DNA from 2 places in the Nonomuraea sp. NPDC000554 genome. Region 2 is predicted to be linked to the other one. Evidence: riboswitches for the same ligand, from Rfam matches in the RefSeq annotation. Region 2 holds a riboswitch; the other holds the start of a gene.
The links. Region 2 has a riboswitch for cobalamin ahead of ABT294_RS31320 (ribonucleoside-diphosphate reductase subunit alpha). Riboswitches for the same ligand answer to the same signal wherever they lie in the genome.

Region 1: another riboswitch for cobalamin. It lies ahead of cobN (cobaltochelatase subunit CobN); the one in region 2 lies ahead of ABT294_RS31320 (ribonucleoside-diphosphate reductase subunit alpha).

The regions. Positions count from the first base shown of each region.
Region 1 is NZ_JBEPDC010000001.1:722,289-730,781, forward strand. Features, by position in the region: gene ABT294_RS03620 (cobyrinic acid a,c-diamide synthase CobB) at 1-1,085, shown strand, start outside; gene ABT294_RS03625 (precorrin-8X methylmutase) at 1,057-1,677, opposite strand; gene ABT294_RS03630 (ferredoxin-like domain-containing protein) at 1,674-2,660, opposite strand; cobalamin riboswitch at 2,677-2,858, shown strand; gene cobN (cobaltochelatase subunit CobN) at 2,890-6,432, shown strand; gene cobJ (precorrin-3B C(17)-methyltransferase) at 6,429-7,907, shown strand; gene ABT294_RS03645 (cobalt-precorrin-6A reductase) at 7,885-8,493, opposite strand, start outside.
Region 2 is NZ_JBEPDC010000019.1:7,012-15,504, reverse strand. Features, by position in the region: gene ABT294_RS31345 (N-acetylmuramoyl-L-alanine amidase) at 45-2,456, opposite strand; gene ABT294_RS31340 (hypothetical protein) at 2,945-3,220, shown strand; gene glmS (glutamine--fructose-6-phosphate transaminase (isomerizing)) at 3,233-5,053, shown strand; gene ABT294_RS31330 (SAM-dependent methyltransferase) at 5,151-5,915, shown strand; gene ABT294_RS31325 (tripartite tricarboxylate transporter substrate-binding protein) at 6,035-6,985, shown strand; cobalamin riboswitch at 6,990-7,184, shown strand; gene ABT294_RS31320 (ribonucleoside-diphosphate reductase subunit alpha) at 7,295-8,493, shown strand, end outside.

The DNA.
Region 1 (8,493 bases), on a different contig from region 2:
ACGGGGCGCGCGGGTGTGACATCGCCGTGGTCGAGGGCGTCATGGGGCTGTTCGACGGCAGGGGTGAGACCGACTTCGCCTCGACGGCGCACGTCGCCCGATTGCTGGACGCGCCGGTGGTGCTCGTGGTGGACGCCGCCCGGCAGAGCCGGTCGGTCGCAGCGGTCGTGCACGGCTTCGCGACCTTCGACCCGCGGGTACGGGTGGGCGGGGTGATCCTCAACCGGGTGGGCTCGGACCGGCACGAGGAGATGTGCCGTGCCGCGCTCGGGGATGTACCGGTCCTCGGGGTAGTCCGGCGGGACGACGCCGTGGCGACCCCCTCCCGTCACCTGGGACTGATCCCGGCGGCCGAGCGCGAGTCCGAGGCGTTGGCCGTCGTGGGGCGGCTGGGCGAGTTGACGGCCCGATCGTGCGACCTGGAAGCCTTGGTACGGCTGGCCGCTACGGCTCCCCCGCTCGACTCACGACCGTGGGAGCCTGACGTGGTCGCGCAGCCGTACAGGAAGACGGTCGCGGTGGCGGGCGGGGCGGCCTTCACCTTCGGCTACGCCGAGCACGTCGAGTTGCTGCGTGCGGCGGGCGCGGAGATCGCGGTGTTCGATCCGCTACGGGACGAACGGCTGCCCGAAGGGACAGAGGCGATCGTCATCGGCGGCGGCTTCCCCGAGGTCTACGCCGACCGGCTCGCTGCCAACGAGCCGCTGCGCAAGCAGGTGGCCGCCTTCGCCGGGCCCATCGCCGCGGAGTGCGCCGGGCTGCTCTACCTGTGCGAGGAGTTGGACGGGCTGCCGATGTGCGGCAGGGTGCCGGGCGTGGCCCGGATGACCGACCGGCTGACGCTCGGCTACCGGGAGGCGGTCTCCGGGACGTCGCTGCTGACCCGTGCAGGCGAGCGGTACCGCGGCCACGAGTTCCACCGCACCACGATCATCTCGCCGAAGGAGCCACTGTTCCGCTGGGAAGGCGGTGCCGACGGGTACGGCGACGCCCTCGTGACCGCGTCCTACCTGCATCTGCACTGGGCGGGCAGGCCGGAGCTGGCTCAGCGGCTGGTCACTCCTCCTCGCTCGCGATGGCGTTGATCGCCGCCACCGCCATCGCGCTGCCGCCCCGGCGGCCGTGCACGACCAGGTAGTCCAGGTCGCTCCTGGCCAGCGCTTCCTTGGACTCGGCCGCGCCGATGAAGCCCACCGGGAGACCCAGCACCGCAGCCGGGCGGCCCGCTCCCTCGGCGACCAGCTCCAGGAGCCGGAAGAGCGCGGTGGGGGCGTTGCCGATGGCCACCACCGAGCCGGCCAGCCGGTCGCGCCACAGCTCCAGCGCGGCGGCGCTGCGGGTGGTGCCCAGGCGTTCGGCCAGCGCCGGGACACCGGGGTCTGACAGCGTGCACAGGATCTCGTTGTCCGCCGGGAGGCGGCGGCGGGTGACGCCGGAGGCGACCATCATGGCGTCGCACAGGATCGGCGCTCCCGCACGCAGAGCGGTTCGGGCATGGGTGATCACCGAAGCGGACCAGCCCAGGTCGTGGGTCAGGTCGGTCATCCCGCAGGCGTGGATCATCCGGACCGCGACCTGGGCGACCTCCGGCGGCATCCCGCTCAGGTCGGCCTCGGCGCGGATGGTGGCGAACGACTGCCGGTAGATCTCGGCGCCGTCGCGGAGATAGTCGATCACGTCTGCCTTTCCTGGTATCCGCCGGGAGTGGCGACCATCTGGACGACCGGCCCGGGCGGCAACCCGCACAGGCGCTCGCAGCCCGCCCAGTGCACGGGACGGTCGGTGTGGCGCTCGTGGACCCAGCGGGCAGCGTCGGCCCGCACGTCGGCCAGGGACTTGGCACAGCCAGGGCTGCCGACGCACGCGGTGACGCCGACCCAGGGAGAGTCCGGGTCGGCGATGAATCCGTCTGGCACCCGGGGCAGGACGACCGTACGCCACGGGGTGAACCGCACCTCTTCGGCGGCTTCGGCCAGAGCGAGCAGTTGGCGCGGGGAAAGGCGGCCGAGCGGGATCAGCGCTTGGCTGGGGCCTGGCCTGGTCGAGGGTGGGGTGCCGGGCCAGGTGGTCCCCAGTTTCGTCCCGAGCGCCTCGGCTATGCGGGCAGGGCCCAGCTCGGATATGCGCCATTCGGTGGAGCGCAGCCGGAGGAACACCTCAGCGGTGTCCAACATGCCGGCCACGGTCCCCGGCAACCCGGTCTCCCGCCCGGCCAGCAACAGCCGCCCCTCCATCAGGGCCACGTCGGCTGCCAGGCCCGTCTCGCCGAGGGCGAACAAGAAGCGCCCAGGCAGCTCGGCCAGCTCGGGGCGAGCGCACAGGGCACGGTCCAGGTCGATGATCAGCTCTCTGTCGACGAGCGGCGAGGCGACGATGTTGCGTACCCGCTCGTGGGTCGGTGAGGGCAGCAGCCCGGCGGCGGCGATGCGTTCGGCGAACAACCCCAGATCCCGCAACCCGCGCAGTTGCAGGTTGGCCCGCGAGGTGAGCTCGATCACTCCCGAGCCCAGCTCCTCGGCGCACGCCGCCAAGGCACGCAGCTGTGAGGCGGAGAGCAAGCCGCCCGGGATGCGGACACGGGCCAGAGGCCCGTCGGCGGCCTGGTGCACCTGGAGCGCCCCCGGACAGGCGTCCCGACGCGTTCGTCCGACTATCGACACGTTGAGGATAGTAACGTCCATTCGCCCTGCCGTAGGCTTGCCCGCAGGCGAAGGTCAGGAGGAAGCCGGTGCGAATCCGGCGCGGTCCCGCCACTGTCACCGGGGAGCGAGCCCCCACCACAGGCCACCGAGAGGGAAGGCCGGGGGTGAGCGCCGATCCGGGAGCCAGGAGACTCCGGCCTTCGTGACACCCGCGACCGGGGCGAGGACCCCGAGGGAGGACCTCTTCGTGCCCACTGTCCTGCTGCTGTCCACATCGGACACCGACCTGCTCAGTGCCAAAGCCAGCGGTGCCGACTACCGCCTGGGCAACCCCGCCAGACTGACTGCCGGCGATCTCCCCCTGGAGGGCGTCGACCTGATCGTGGTCCGCCTGCTCGGTGGCCGGCGCGCCTGGGAGGAGGGCCTGGACGCGTTGCTGTCCGGCCCCCGCCCGGTCGTGGTGCTGGGCGGCGAGCAGGCGCCCGACGCCGAGCTGATGGAGCTGTCCAGCGTGCCCGGCGGCGTGGTGGCCGAAGCACACGCCTACCTGGCGCACGGCGGCCCGCGCAACCTGGCCGAGCTGCACGCCTTCCTCTCCGACACCGTGCTGCTGACCGGCCACGGATTCGCCCCGCCCGAGGCCACGCCCTCCTGGGGCGTGCTGGAGCGCGAGTCCACCGGGACGGGTCCGGTGATCGCCGTCCTGTACTACCGGGCTCACCACATGGCGGGCAACACCGGCTTCGTCGAATCGCTCTGCCGGGCCGTCGAGGATGCGGGCGGCCGGGCTCTTCCCGTCTTCTGCTCCTCTCTCCGTACGGCGGAGCCGGAACTGCTGGACACGCTGAGGCGAGCGGACGCCCTGGTTGTCACCGTGCTCGCGGCGGGCGGCTCCCGCCCGGCCACCGCGGGCGCGGGCGGGGACGACGAGGCCTGGGACGTGGGCGCGCTGGCCCAGCTCGATGTGCCGATCCTGCAGGGCCTGTGCCTGACCACGAGCCGGCAGGCGTGGGAGGAGAACGATGACGGCCTGTCGCCCCTGGACGCCGCCTCGCAGGTGGCCATCCCGGAGTTCGACGGGCGGATCATCACGGTGCCGTTCTCGTTCAAGGAGATCGACTCCGAAGGGCTGACCGTCTACGTGGCCGATCCCGAGCGGGCGGCTCGCGTGGCGGGCATCGCCGTACGGCACGGCCTGCTCCGGCACACACCACCCGCTTCCCGGAAGCTGGTGATCATGCTGTCGGCCTACCCGACCAAGCACTCCCGGGTCGGCAACGCGGTCGGCCTGGACACGCCCGCCAGCGCCGTACGTCTCCTGAAATGTCTGGAAGAGGCTGGGTATGACCTCGGTGATGGGTTTCCCGGCGTGGCCGAGCAGGACGGCGACGCGCTCATCCACGCGCTCATCGCGGCGGGCGGGCAGGACCAGGACTGGCTGACCGAGGAGCATCTGGCGGGCAACCCGGTGCGCATCCCGGCGCAGACCTACACCGCTTGGTACCGCACGCTGCCCGAAGACCTGCGCGAGGAGATGGAGCGGCATTGGGGGCCGCCGCCGGGAGAGCTGTTCGTGCACGAGGGCGCCATCGTCCTGGCTGCCCTGCGCGCGGGGAATCTCGTGGTGATGGTGCAGCCGCCGCGCGGCTTCGGCGAGAACCCGATCGCCATCTACCACGACCCCGATCTGCCGCCGAGCCACCACTATCTGGCCGCCTACCGTTGGCTGTCGGCCGAGTTCGGCGCGCACGCGATGGTCCATGTGGGCAAGCACGGCAACCTGGAGTGGCTGCCGGGCAAGTCAGCGGGGATGTCGGCCTCGTGCGGCACGGACGCGGCACTCGGGGACCTTCCGCTGATCTACCCGTTCCTGGTCAACGACCCGGGAGAGGGCACGCAGGCCAAGCGGCGGGCACACGCGGTGCTGGTGGACCATCTGGTGCCGCCGATGGCCCGAGCCGAGACCTATGGCGATATTTCCAGACTTGAGCAACTGCTGGACGAGCACGCGACCATCGCCGCCATGGACCCGGCCAAGCTGCCCGCCATCCGCGCCCAGATCTGGACCCTCATCCAGGCCGCCCGGCTCGACCACGACCTGGGTCTGGAAGACCGGCCGCACGACACCGAGTTCGACGACTTCATCCTGCACGTGGACGGCTGGCTCTGCGAGGTCAAGGACGCGCAGATCCGCGACGGGCTGCACGTGCTCGGCCAGGCGCCCGAGGGGCAGGTCCGGGTGGACCTGGTGCTGGCGATGCTCCGGGCCAGGCAGATGTGGGCGGGCAAGGAGACCCTGCCGGGCCTGCGCGAGGCACTCGGCCTGGCCGAGGACGGCACGGCGAGCCTGTCAGCCGTGGACCGGGCGGAGGCGACCGCCCGTGCGCTGGTCGAGGGCATGGAGGCGCGTGACTGGGAGCCCGCCGCCGCCCCCGAGGTGGTGGCGCGGGTGCTGGCGTCCGAGGATGACCTCGTCACCCGGATCATGACCTTCGCCGCCACCGAGGTGGTGCCCAGGCTCCGCCGTACCGTCGACGAGATCGACCACATCCTGCACGCCCTCGACGGCGGCTACGTCCCCGCCGGGCCCAGCGGAAGCCCGCTGCGCGGCCTGATCAACGTGCTGCCGACCGGCCGCAACTTCTACTCGGTGGACCCGCGCGCGGTGCCCAGCCGCCTCGCCTGGGAGACCGGCCAGGCCATGGCCGACTCCCTGCTGGAGCGCTACCGCGCCGACCACGGCGAGTGGCCGCGGTCGGTGGGCCTGTCGGTCTGGGGCACCAGCGCCATGCGTACGGCGGGCGACGACGTGGCCGAGGTCCTCGCACTTCTCGGCGTCCGCCCGGAGTGGGATGAGATGTCCAGGCGGGTGACGCGGCTGGAGCCGATCCCCCTGGCTGAGCTCGGCCGCCCCCGAATCGACGTGACCGTCCGCATCAGTGGCTTCTTCCGCGACGCCTTCCCGCACGTGGTGGCCATGCTCGACGACGCGGTACGGCTGGCCGCCTCGCTGAAGGAGCCGGACGAGGACAACTACATCCGCGCCCACGTGCGAGCCGACGGCAGCGAGCGCCGCATCTTCGGCTCGGCTCCGGGAGCCTACGGCGCGGGCCTGCTGCCGCTGATCGACAGCCGCAACTGGCGCGACGACGCCGACCTGGCCGAGGTCTACGCCGTCTGGGGCGGCTACGCCTACGGCCGCGACCTGGACGGCGTGCCCGCCAGGCAGGACATGGAGAACGCCTACCGCAGGATCGCCGTCGCCGCCAAGAACGTCGACACCCGCGAGCACGACATCGCGGACTCCGACGACTACTTCCAGTACCACGGCGGCATGGTCGCCACCGTCCGGGCGCTGACCGGCAAGGCGCCCGCCGCCTACGTGGGCGACAGCACCCGCCCCGACGCGGTTCGCACCCGCACGCTCTCGGAGGAGACCTCAAGGATCTTCCGCGCCCGTGTGGTCAACCCGCAGTGGCTGGCCGCGATGCGCAGGCACGGCTACAAGGGCGCCTTCGAACTGGCCGCGACCGTGGACTACCTGTTCGGCTACGACGCCACGACCGGGGTCATGGCCGACTGGATGTACGACAAGCTCACCCAGGCCTACGTCCTCGACGCCGAGAACCGGGAGTTCATGGAGAAATCCAACCCCTGGGCGCTGCACGGCATCGCCGAGCGGCTGCTGGAGGCGGCCGATCGCGGCATGTGGGAGCACCCCGACGAGCAGACCCTGCGCGAGCTGCAGGAGGTCTACCTCAAGACCGAAGGCGAGCTGGAGGACCGGTGAGCGGACGACTGTACGGCGTAGGGCTGGGACCGGGCGATCCGGAACTGGTGACGGTCAAGACCGCCCGGCTGATCGGCGAGGCCGACGTGATCGCCTACCACGCCGCCAGGCACGGGCGCAGCATCGCCCGTTCGATCGCCCTGCCGTACATGCGGGAGGGCCAGATCGAGGAGCTCCTGCAGTACCCGCTGACGGTCGAGACCACCGACCATCCGTGTGGGTATCAGGGCGCGCTCGACGACTTCTACGTCGAGTGCGCGGCGCGGCTGGCCGCCCATCTCGACGCAGGCCGGACGGTCGTCGTGCTCAGCGAGGGCGATCCGCTCTTCTACGGCTCCTACATGCACATGCACAAGCGGCTGGCCCATCGCTACCCGACCGAGGTGGTGCCCGGCGTGACCTCGGTGAGCGCGGCGGCGGCCGTGCTGGGGCGGCCGCTGGTGGAGCGCGACGAGGTGCTGACCGTGCTGCCGGGCACGCTCCCGGGCGAGGTGCTGGCCGAGCGGCTGCGCGCGACCGACTCGGCCGCGGTGCTCAAGCTGGGCCGGACCTTCGAGAAGGTGCGCGACGCCTTTGCCGAGGCCGGGAGGCTGGAGGACGCCTGGTACGTGGAGCGCGCCACCATGGGCGCCGAGCGGGTCGCGCCCCTCAAGGAGGTGGACCCGGACGGCGTGCCGTACTTCTCCCTGGCCCTGCTGGCCAGCCCGGCGGAGCGCACCTTCGTGGGAGGCGCCCCCGTCGAAGAGCAGAGGGGTGAGGTCGTCGTGGTCGGGCTGGGCCCCGCGGGGCGGCCCTGGCTGACCCCAGAGGCGCAGGACGCGCTGGCTGTGGCGACCGACATCGTGGGGTACGGGCCGTACGTCGACCGGGTCGCCCCCAACCCGCGCCAGGAGCGGCATCGCACGGACAACCGGGTCGAGGCCGAACGCGCCCGGCATGCTCTGGAGTTGGCGCGTTCCGGAAGGCGGGTGGCCGTGGTCTCATCGGGGGATCCGGGAGTGTTCGCCATGGCGAGCGCCGTCCTGGAGGCCTCGGCGGATTACCCGGATGTGCCCGTGCGTGTGGTGCCGGGGCTGACCGCTGCCCAGGCGGTCGCCTCCCGGGTGGGCGCTCCCCTGGGACACGACTTCTGCGTGCTCTCCCTGTCCGACCTGCTCAAGCCGTGGGAGGTGGTGGCCGCGAGGATCAGCGCGGCGGCGATGGCCGACCTGGTGCTGGCGATCTACAACCCCGCCTCGCGCCGCCGTACCTGGCAGGTGGCCGCCGCGCGTGACCTGCTCCTGGAACACCGGCTTCCGGAGACGCCCGTGGTGATCGGGCGGGACGTCGGCGGGTCCGGCGAATCCGTGACGGTGACGACGCTGGCCGAACTCGACCCGGACCACGTGGACATGCGCTGCCTGCTCATCGTCGGCTCGTCCACCACGCAGGTGACCCCGCAAGGCACGGTCTTCACGCCACGCCGATACCCCTGAGCGCCGCCTCGACCGTCTCGACGTGAGTGACGCCTTCCGGCAGGGGCGGCCGGGCGACCGTGATCACCTTGAGGCCACGTTCACGGGCGGCGGCGAGCTTGGCCTTGGTCAGCTCGCCGCCGCTGTCCTTGGTGACCAGGACGGTCAGACGGTACTCGTCGATGAGGGCCAGTTCGCCTTCGAGCGTGTACGGCCCGCGCCCCAGGATGATGTGGACATTCGGCGGGATCGGCGGCGCTGGGGGATCCACCGACCTTGCGAGGAAGCAGACACCGCTCAGTCCGGAGAAGACCGGCAGGCTCCGCCGACCGGTGGTCAGGAAGACTCGATCCCCGGCGGCCAGCTCGGCGGCAGCCGCCTCCAGCGAAGGCACCCGTACCTCACCCGGCATCTCCGGCCATCCCGGCCTGCACAGCACCAGCAGCGGAATCTCCGCCAGCCGAGCCGCCTCAACCGCGGAAGCCGTCATGCGCGCCGCGAACGGATGGGTCGCGTCGACCAGCGCGTCGGGGCGTTCCTGTTCGAGCCAGGCGGCCAGCCCCTGCGGCCCGCCGAACCCGCCCTCCCGTACCTCGCCGACCGGCAG
Region 2 (8,493 bases):
CGTGCGCAGCGAACGTCCGGCGGCGGGAAAACCGGGTGCGGAATTCAGCGGATCACCCGCACGTCCTCGGCCTTGACGAACGCGACGCGGTGCCCGAGCTGGATCTGGTGGTAGCGCAGGCCGCCTCGGACCATGACGTGCCTGGCGGGGCTGTAGGAGTTGGCCGAGTAGTAGGAGGCCGGCAGGGTGAAGCCGAGCGAGTAGAGCTGGCCGGGCTGGATCACGTAGGGGAGCGGGGTCAGGGTCTGATAGGTGACCCCCTTGCCGCGATAGGCGGATTGTTCGGGGTAGGCGCGGCCGTACACCCTGACGCCGGACTTCAGGGGAGTGACCAGCGGCCCCTTCGCGGGTACGGCCGTCGGCTGCGCGGGCGGGTTGTAGAACCAGGCCTTGCTCCCCAGGTACCAGATGGCCGTCCAGTCGCCCTGCGTCCCCGCCACGGCGAACCGCTGGCCCGTCGAGGCGCGGGCGCTGTGGTCGTAGACGCTGCGGGTGCTGGGCTTGCCGACCCGCTTGCCGACGTCGTCGACCAGCGGTGCGTCCTCGCGCGGCTCGGTGCGCAGCCACACCGTGGACGCGCCCTGATCGGCGCAGGGCCGCTTCTCCGAGCAGCCCGTGAAGTGCGGCCGGTTCTCGGCGTAGCCGGGCAGGATCAGCACGGACGCCGGACGCTGCGCCCCGCCGTTCCGACCGGGCGTCCCGCGTTGCGGCCCCACGGCCGGCGCGGACGTCCCGCGCCGCGCCCTGTCGGCCGGCGCGGTCGTCCCGTGCCCCACGACCTGCAGGGACGTCCCGTGCTGCGGGCCCTCGCTCAGTGCGGAGGTTCCGCGTCCGGCTCCCTGCGTCGGCGCCCCCTCGTCGCCTCCCACTCCGGTGTCGTCGACCAGCTCCGTCGCCGCGCGGCCGGTCCCTTCGAACGGGCTGCCCAGCAGGTCGAAGTAGTGCGCCCAGTCCCAGTAGGGCCCGGGGTCCTCGTGCATGCCCGGCAGGGTCTCGGGCGTCGAGCCCGGGACGTTGTCGTGGCCGAGGATGTGCGCCCGGTCGAGCGGGATGTCGTACTTCGCCGCGAGGTACTTCACCAGCCTCGCCGACGCCTGGTACATCGCCTCGGTGTACCAGGTGCCGCCCCTGGCCAGGTATCCCTCGTGCTCGATCCCGATCGAACGGGCGTTGAAGTCCCAGTTGCCGGCGTGCCAGGCGATGTCCTTGGTCCGTACGTGCTGGGCGATGTGTCCGTCGCGGGAGCGGATCGTGTAGTGCCAGCTCACGTACTCGGGGTCGTGGACCATCGACCGGATGCCCTGGTAGGTGCCTTCGGTGTCGTGGATCACGATGTAGTCGATCCGCCGGGACTCGCGGACCCTGTCGTGGTTGCCGTAGTCCGTCCGGTGGTCGAAGCGCCGGAAGGCGGCGGGCATCCACTGGCACGCCAGGGAGGCCGGGCACTCGGCCGCTCCCTCGCCTGCCGTCCGCCCCCCAGGCAGCGCATCCCCCGCCCCACCGCCCTCAGCGACCTCGCCGCCGACCACCCCGCCGCCGCTGACCACCTCACCGTCGCCGGCCGCCTCACCGCCGGCCGCCACCCCGCCGCCGTCTGCTGCGTGGTCGCCCTTCACCGCTGTGTCGCCGCCCACCGCCGCGCCGCCCTCGGCGACTCTGCCGCCGCCGGTCGCCGCTTCGCCGCCTGTCCTTGTGCCGCCGTCTGTTGCGGCGTTGCCGGTTGCCGTCGCCTCGGCGTCCGGGCGGGGGACGCGCAGGCCGGGTACGGCGGTGAGGCGCACCACGGTTCCGTCGTCGGTGCGGCGGGTGGCGCCCTCGGCGATCACGGAGAACACCTCGTCGGCGAAGCGCCGTGCGGTGAGCCGGTCGCCGGCCCCTGAGTAGCGGGCGACCGCGTCGTACCAGGCGGCCGGGTCGTCGCTGGGCTGCCGCTGGTAGGACGCGAGCAGCGCGGCGCCGGCCCTGATGTTCGCGGCCGGGTCGCGCCGCAGCACGGCCTGCCGCAGCCCGGTCAGCTCCGCCGCCTGCCGCAACGTCGACTCCGGCAGCGCCTCGCGCGAAGCGGCCGGCCCGGCGACGTCGTCACGGGTGACTCCGCGATCGTCGCCACGGGCGTTCCAGTCGGCGTCCCGGCGGACATGGTCACGGGCACCGCCACGGGCGGCCTCGCGGGCGTCGCCGTGAGAGTCCCCGCGGGTGGCGTTGCCGTCCGCGGCGGCGGCTCGAAGGTGCCTGCCGGCCGCCCGCACGTCCACGAGGTGCATCGGCCCGTAGCCGCCGGACGTGCTGGGCGAGCCCGCGTGCGCGTCCCACCGCGACTCCAGGTAGGACACGGCGAGCAGGACGCTCACGGGAAGCCCGTACTCCCTGGCCGCCCGCGCGAAGTCCTCCTGCCGCCCCGGCGGCGGCACGGCGAGGCCGGAGGCGGCGAGCGCGATGGCGAGCCAGACCAGCATGACAACCCCCACGTAACGCGACTGTCGAGCTACACACCGTAGTCATTCCCTGTTAAACGGCGTGTCAGACGGGGCTGATGATGCGGATGAGTCTCGTGGGGCGGCGGCGAATTCGGCGTCCGAGTGGCCGGGCGCGCCGGGGTGGTCGCCGACCGCTGGCTCGCGGGGAGTCCGCTGGACCCGTAGCCGCTGGGTGCCCGCCGTGAACCGGCCGTTGACCTCGGACGTCGCGAATCCGATCACGAACCCGCTGAGCGGCCGCTCGATCCGGGGGCACGGCGACGGCCGTCGCGCCGATCTCGCCCACGACGATGCTGCTGCCCGCGGGGACGGCGGGCCCCGCGGCGGCGTTTACAGGCCGCCGATCATTCGCTTGCCGGTGCTTGGACAAAGGTTGGGGACGTGTGAGCGTCGCCTAGAGGCTATTCCTGCCCGATTTCGGGCAGGATGTTGGCGTGTCTTCTTCGACATGCGTAGTGTCCTCGTCTGTGTCCACGGCGCGGAACCTCTACGAGGACCTCATCGCCCACCTCGGCCGGACCAGCGGTCTCGGCCCGGGGGAGGCGGCGCGCGTGGTCGCCGACGTGCTGTCGTACTTCTCGGAGTCGGCCGAGGAGTTCGTACGGCGGCGCCACGCGGAGCTGAAGTCGCAAGGCTTCACCAACGACGAGATCTTCCCCAGGGTCGCCGCCGAACTGCGCGGGCGCAGGGTGGCGGCTCCCGAGCTGTCCCTGCGCCAACTGCGCCGGATTGTCTACGGATAGAGGAGAGCTTGGATGTGCGGAATCGTCGCCTACGTGGGGCCCAAGGACGCGGCGCCCATCCTGCTGGAGGGGCTGCAGCGGCTGGAGTACCGGGGCTACGACTCGGCCGGGGTCGTGGTGTCGAACAAGGGGCTCAAGGTCCGCAAGGTCAAGGGCAGGGTGGCCGATCTGGCCAAGGCCGTGCCCGCCCGGTTCAAGGGCGGCCTCGGCATCGGCCACACCCGGTGGGCCACCCACGGCGTGCCCAGTGACGCCAACGCGCATCCTCACCTGTCGGCCGACGAGCGCATCGCGGTCGTCCACAACGGCATCATCGAGAACGCCGACGAGCTGCGCGCCAAGCTGGTGGCCGACGGGGTGGAGTTCGCCTCCGAGACCGACACCGAGGTGCTCGCGCACCTGATCGCCCGCACCGCCCGCGAGAACGACTCCCTGGAGGAGGCGGTCAGGAAGGCGCTCAAGAGCGTCGTCGGCACGTACGGCATCGCGGTGATCGACGCCGAGCGGCCCGGCGAGGTGGTCGTGGCGCGCAACGGCAGCCCCATCGTGCTCGGCATCGGCGAGAAGGAGATGTTCGCCGCCTCGGACGTGGCCGCGCTGGTCCGCTACACCCGGCAGGTCGTCCACCTGGAGGACGGCGAGCTGGCCGTGCTCAAGGCCGACGGCTTCCACACCTTCGCCAGCGACGCCCGCGAGACCGCCAAGGAGCCGCTCACGGTCGACTGGGACGCCGGCCACTACGACACCGGCGGCTACGAGCACTACCTGCTCAAGGAGATCTCCGAGCAGCCCGACACGGTGGCCCGCACCATGCGCGGACGCCTGGACGAGCGCTTCCACATCGCCCACCTGGGCGGCCTCAACATGGACGCCCGCGAGACCCGCTCCTTCCGCCGCGTGAAGATCATCGGCTGCGGGTCGGCCTACTACTCGGGCCAGATCGGCGCCCAGCTCATCGAGGAGCTGGCCCGCATCCCGGCCGACGCCGAGCCCGCCAGCGAGTTCCGCTACCGCAACCCGGTCGTGGACCCCGACACGCTCTACGTCGCGATCAGCCAGTCGGGCGAGACCTACGACACGCTGGCCGCCGTGCAGGAGCTCAAACGCAAGGGCGGCCGGGTGATCGGCATCGTCAACGCGGTCGGCAGCGCGATCGCCCGCGAGGTCGACGGCGGCGTCTACCTGCACGCGGGCCCCGAGGTGTCGGTCGCCTCGACCAAGGCGTTCACCTCGACCTCGCTGGCCTTCGTGCTGCTGGCGCTGCACTTCGGCCGGGTGCACGACCTGTCGCCCGCCGACGGCCGCCGCATCTGCGAGGGCCTGCGCAGGCTCCCCGGCCAGATCGAGGAGATCCTCGCGCAGAGCGACAAGATCGCCGAGCTGGCGCAGAAGTACGCCAAGAACCCCAGCATGATGTTCGTCGGCCGGGTCCGCGGCTACCCGGTGGCCCGCGAGGGGGCGCAGAAGCTCAAGGAGATCTCCTACGTCCACGCCGAGGCGTATCCGGCGAGCGAGCTGAAGCACGGCCCGCTCGCGCTGATCGGCCCGGAGATGCCGACGGTCGCGATCGTCCCCGACGACGAGCTGCTCGACAAGAACCTCACCACGCTCGGCGAGATCCGCGCCCGCGGCGGCCAGGTGCTCATGGTCGGCCACCGCGAGCCTGACGCCAAGCTGGCCGACGACGTCATCGTGGTGCCGAAGAACGAGATCGAGCTGGACCCGATCCTGCTGACGATCCCGCTCCAGCTCCTGGCCTACCACGCCGCCGTCGCGCTCGGCCGGGACGTCGACAAGCCCCGCAACCTGGCCAAGAGCGTCACGGTCGAGTAGCGGATCAGCTGCGGCCCGGAAACGGGAAACTCACCAAAACGGCCACAATCGGAACGTAGCTCGTGTTAACGGGGCCTGAACGATCTAAGATCGCGATGTGCCGGAGTTCGACTCTCACACACCGAACCTCGCCCGGATGTACGACTACCTGCTCGGCGGCAAGGACAACTTCGCCATCGACCGCGAAGCCATCGACACGCTGGCCGAGCTGCTTCCGGAGGCGGTCCCGGTGGCACGCGCCAACCGGGCCTTCCTCCAGCGCGCGGTGCGCTACCTCACCGGCACCGGAATCCGGCAGTTCCTGCACCTGGGCGGCGGGCTGCCGACCCAGGGCAACGCGCACGAGGTCGCGCTCGGCTCCAGGGTCGTCTACGTCGAGCGCGACCCGGTGGTCGCCGCGCACGGCCGCGCGCTGCTGGAGGCCGGGGACGGCGCCGTGATGCTCGAGGCCGACCTGCTCGACACCGACGACGTGCTGGGCAGGGCCGCCGGGTTCCTCGACCTGTCGCAGCCGGTGGGGCTGCTGCTGGTGTCGGTCCTGCACTTCGTGCTGGACGAGCCGCACGCGATGGTGGCGAGGCTCCGTGACGCGGTCGCGCCGGGCAGCCACCTCGTGCTCACGCACGCCACCTCGCTCGTGCGCGCCCAGGGCCCCGGAACGCTGGGGGTCCACCGGGGGCCGGGTGGCACCGACAGGACCCCGCAGGAGATCCGGGAGTTCTTCGGGGATTTCACTATGGTTTCACCAGGTTTGGTGCAGGCGGCGGACTGGCGTCCGGACCGGCCCAGGCTCGTCGGCCGCCCGTCCCCGGCCTCGTGCCTGCTCGCAGGTGTCGCGCAAAAAGCCGCAAAACCCCAATAACTCCAAATTTCGCGAGATTTCGTGAACGCATCCTACGACGCCCCTGATGTGTAGCAGCGCGTTTACTGTCAATAACTTCTAGTAATGGGGGATATCGCGAGGTTCGGGGGTGGGACGCCATGCGCCGTCGACGGTTCTTCGCACTCGGATGGGGCGCCGCGCTCCTTGCGGGCTGCGGCACCGAGTACGCGGCCACCGGCACGGTGGGCCCCCGCGCCCGGTTCGCCATCGGAGCGGGCGGCGAGCGCTGGGCCAGGGTCGCCGCGACCCTCGTCAGGTGCGCTCGCGAGGCCGGGTACGCCGTCACGTCCCAGGCGCCGGTCACCAAGGTCACCGTCACGGGCCTGCCCGCCCTGGCCGCCGCCGACATGAACAACGGCCTGTCCCTGCTCGACACCGCGACCCCGCTGGCCAGGCTCACCGGCGACGTCGAGGTCGTGGTCGTGCCCGCCACCTCCCGCTTCAGGAACTTCGACGAGTTCGGCGCCCACCTGGTCGCCCAGCCCGACCAGACGCAGCTCGCCGGAGGCCGCCAGGGCGGGCCCGACCACCTGCTCTTCGGGCTGATCGCCAAGGGGCTGGGCGCCGACGCCCGCAAGGTCGACTACACCGGCTACCGCAACAGCGCGGCGGCCGCGACGGCGCTGCTCGGCGGCAAGGCCACGGCCGCCGCCGGGACCCTGGCCGACTGGCGTCCCAGTATCGACGGGCACCAGGTCAGGGTGCTCGCCGTCTCCTCCGCCGAGCGGGCCGTCGGCCTGGACGCGCCGACGCTGCTGGAGTCGGGGGTGCGGGTGGACTTCGCCGACTGGTGCGCCGCCGTCGGCCCCGACAGCATGTCGGACGACAGCCGCGCCGCCGCCATCCAGATGTGCGACGACGTCTGCGGCTCCCGGGCGTGGCAGGCGGCGTGCCGCGCCGGCGGCTGGAACCCGATCCCGCTCAGCGGCGACGACTTCGAGAAGTGGCTCACGTCCGAGATCGACCGCACCAGGGCGGTGCTCCGCGACCTCGGTCTGCTCGACACGCCCGGCACAACATGCTGGGGCAGTTGCGGGAACGGCCACTAGATGTAGGATCCTGCTCGTCGCTGGTTCGCCCCAAAGGGCGGAGCAAAAGGGAACCCGGTGCGATTCCGGGGCTGCCCCGCAGCGGTGAGCGGGAACGACCGCCGTCACAAGCACTGGAGCGATCCGGGAAGCGACGGCCAGTAGGCGCCTCCATGGCCTGCCCGCGAGCCCGAAGACCTGCCAGCGGTGCCGGGCCTGTCCCGGCTGAACGGTCCAGGGCCTCGAGGGAGGGCCCGGGGGCGTCGCGGCCGCATGCCGTGCCGCGCTCTCGCGTGCCCTCACGAGGATGAGCTCGCGAGGAGAGAGCACGTGACGCAGATCGTTGAGGGCGACCGCAGGCTGGCCATCGAGGAGGCCGCCGCGCGGGTGATCGCCGACCCGGCCAACTCCCGGGTCGCCGCCCGCCTGCTGGCCGAGGAGATCGCCGACGAGGCGGCCGGCCACGGGGTGCGGACCTTCTCCGAGTCGGTCGCCGCCACGCACGCGGCCGGGCTGGTCCAGGACGCGCTGGCGGAGTTCGTCGCCGCCCACGCCCCCGAGCTGGACGCGCTGGTCTCCGACGAGGCCGACGCGCGGTTCGAGTACTTCGGCCTGCGCACCGTCTACGACCGCTACCTGCTGCGGCACCCGCGCACGCGGGCGGTGCTGGAACGGCCGCAGCACTTCTTCCTGCGGGTGGCGTGCGGGCTGTCGGAGTCGGTCGCGGAGGCGGCCGAGCTGTACGCGCTGATGTCGACGCTGTCGTACCTGCCCAGCTCGCCGACGCTGTTCAACTCGGGCGCGCGCAGGCCCCAGCTGTCGTCGTGCTTCCTGCTCGACTCCCCGAGGGACGAGCTGGAGGCGATCTACGAAAGGTACGGGCAGGTGGCGCGGCTGTCGAAGTACGCCGGCGGCATCGGCATCTCGTGGACGCGGGTGCGCTCGCGTGGCTCGCTGATCAGGGGCACCAACGGGCATTCGAACGGCATCGTGCCGTGGCTGCGCACGCTCGACTCGTCGGTCGCGGCGGTCAACCAGGGCGGCCGGCGCAAGGGCGCGGCCTGCGTGTACCTGGAGACCTGGCACGCCGACATCGAGGAGTTCCTGGAGCTGCGCGACAACACCGGCGAGGACGCCCGCCGCACCCACAACCTGAACCTGGCCAACTGGGTGCCCGACGAGTTCATGCGCCGGGTGGAGGCCGACGAGGTCTGGTCGCTGTTCGACCCCAAGGACGTCCCGGACCTCACGGACCTGTACGGCGACGCCTTCACCCAGGCGTACCGGGCGTACGAGGCCCAGGGCCGGTTCACCCGCCAGATCCCCGCCCGGACGCTCTACGGCCGGATGATGCGCACGCTGGCCCAGACCGGCAACGGCTGGATGACCTTCAAGGACGCGGCCAACCGCACCTCCAACCAGACCGCCCGCCCCGAGAACGTCATCCACCTGTCGAACCTGTGCACGGAGATCCTTGAGGTCACCAGCGACGGCGAGACGGCCGTCTGCAACCTGGGCTCGATCAACCT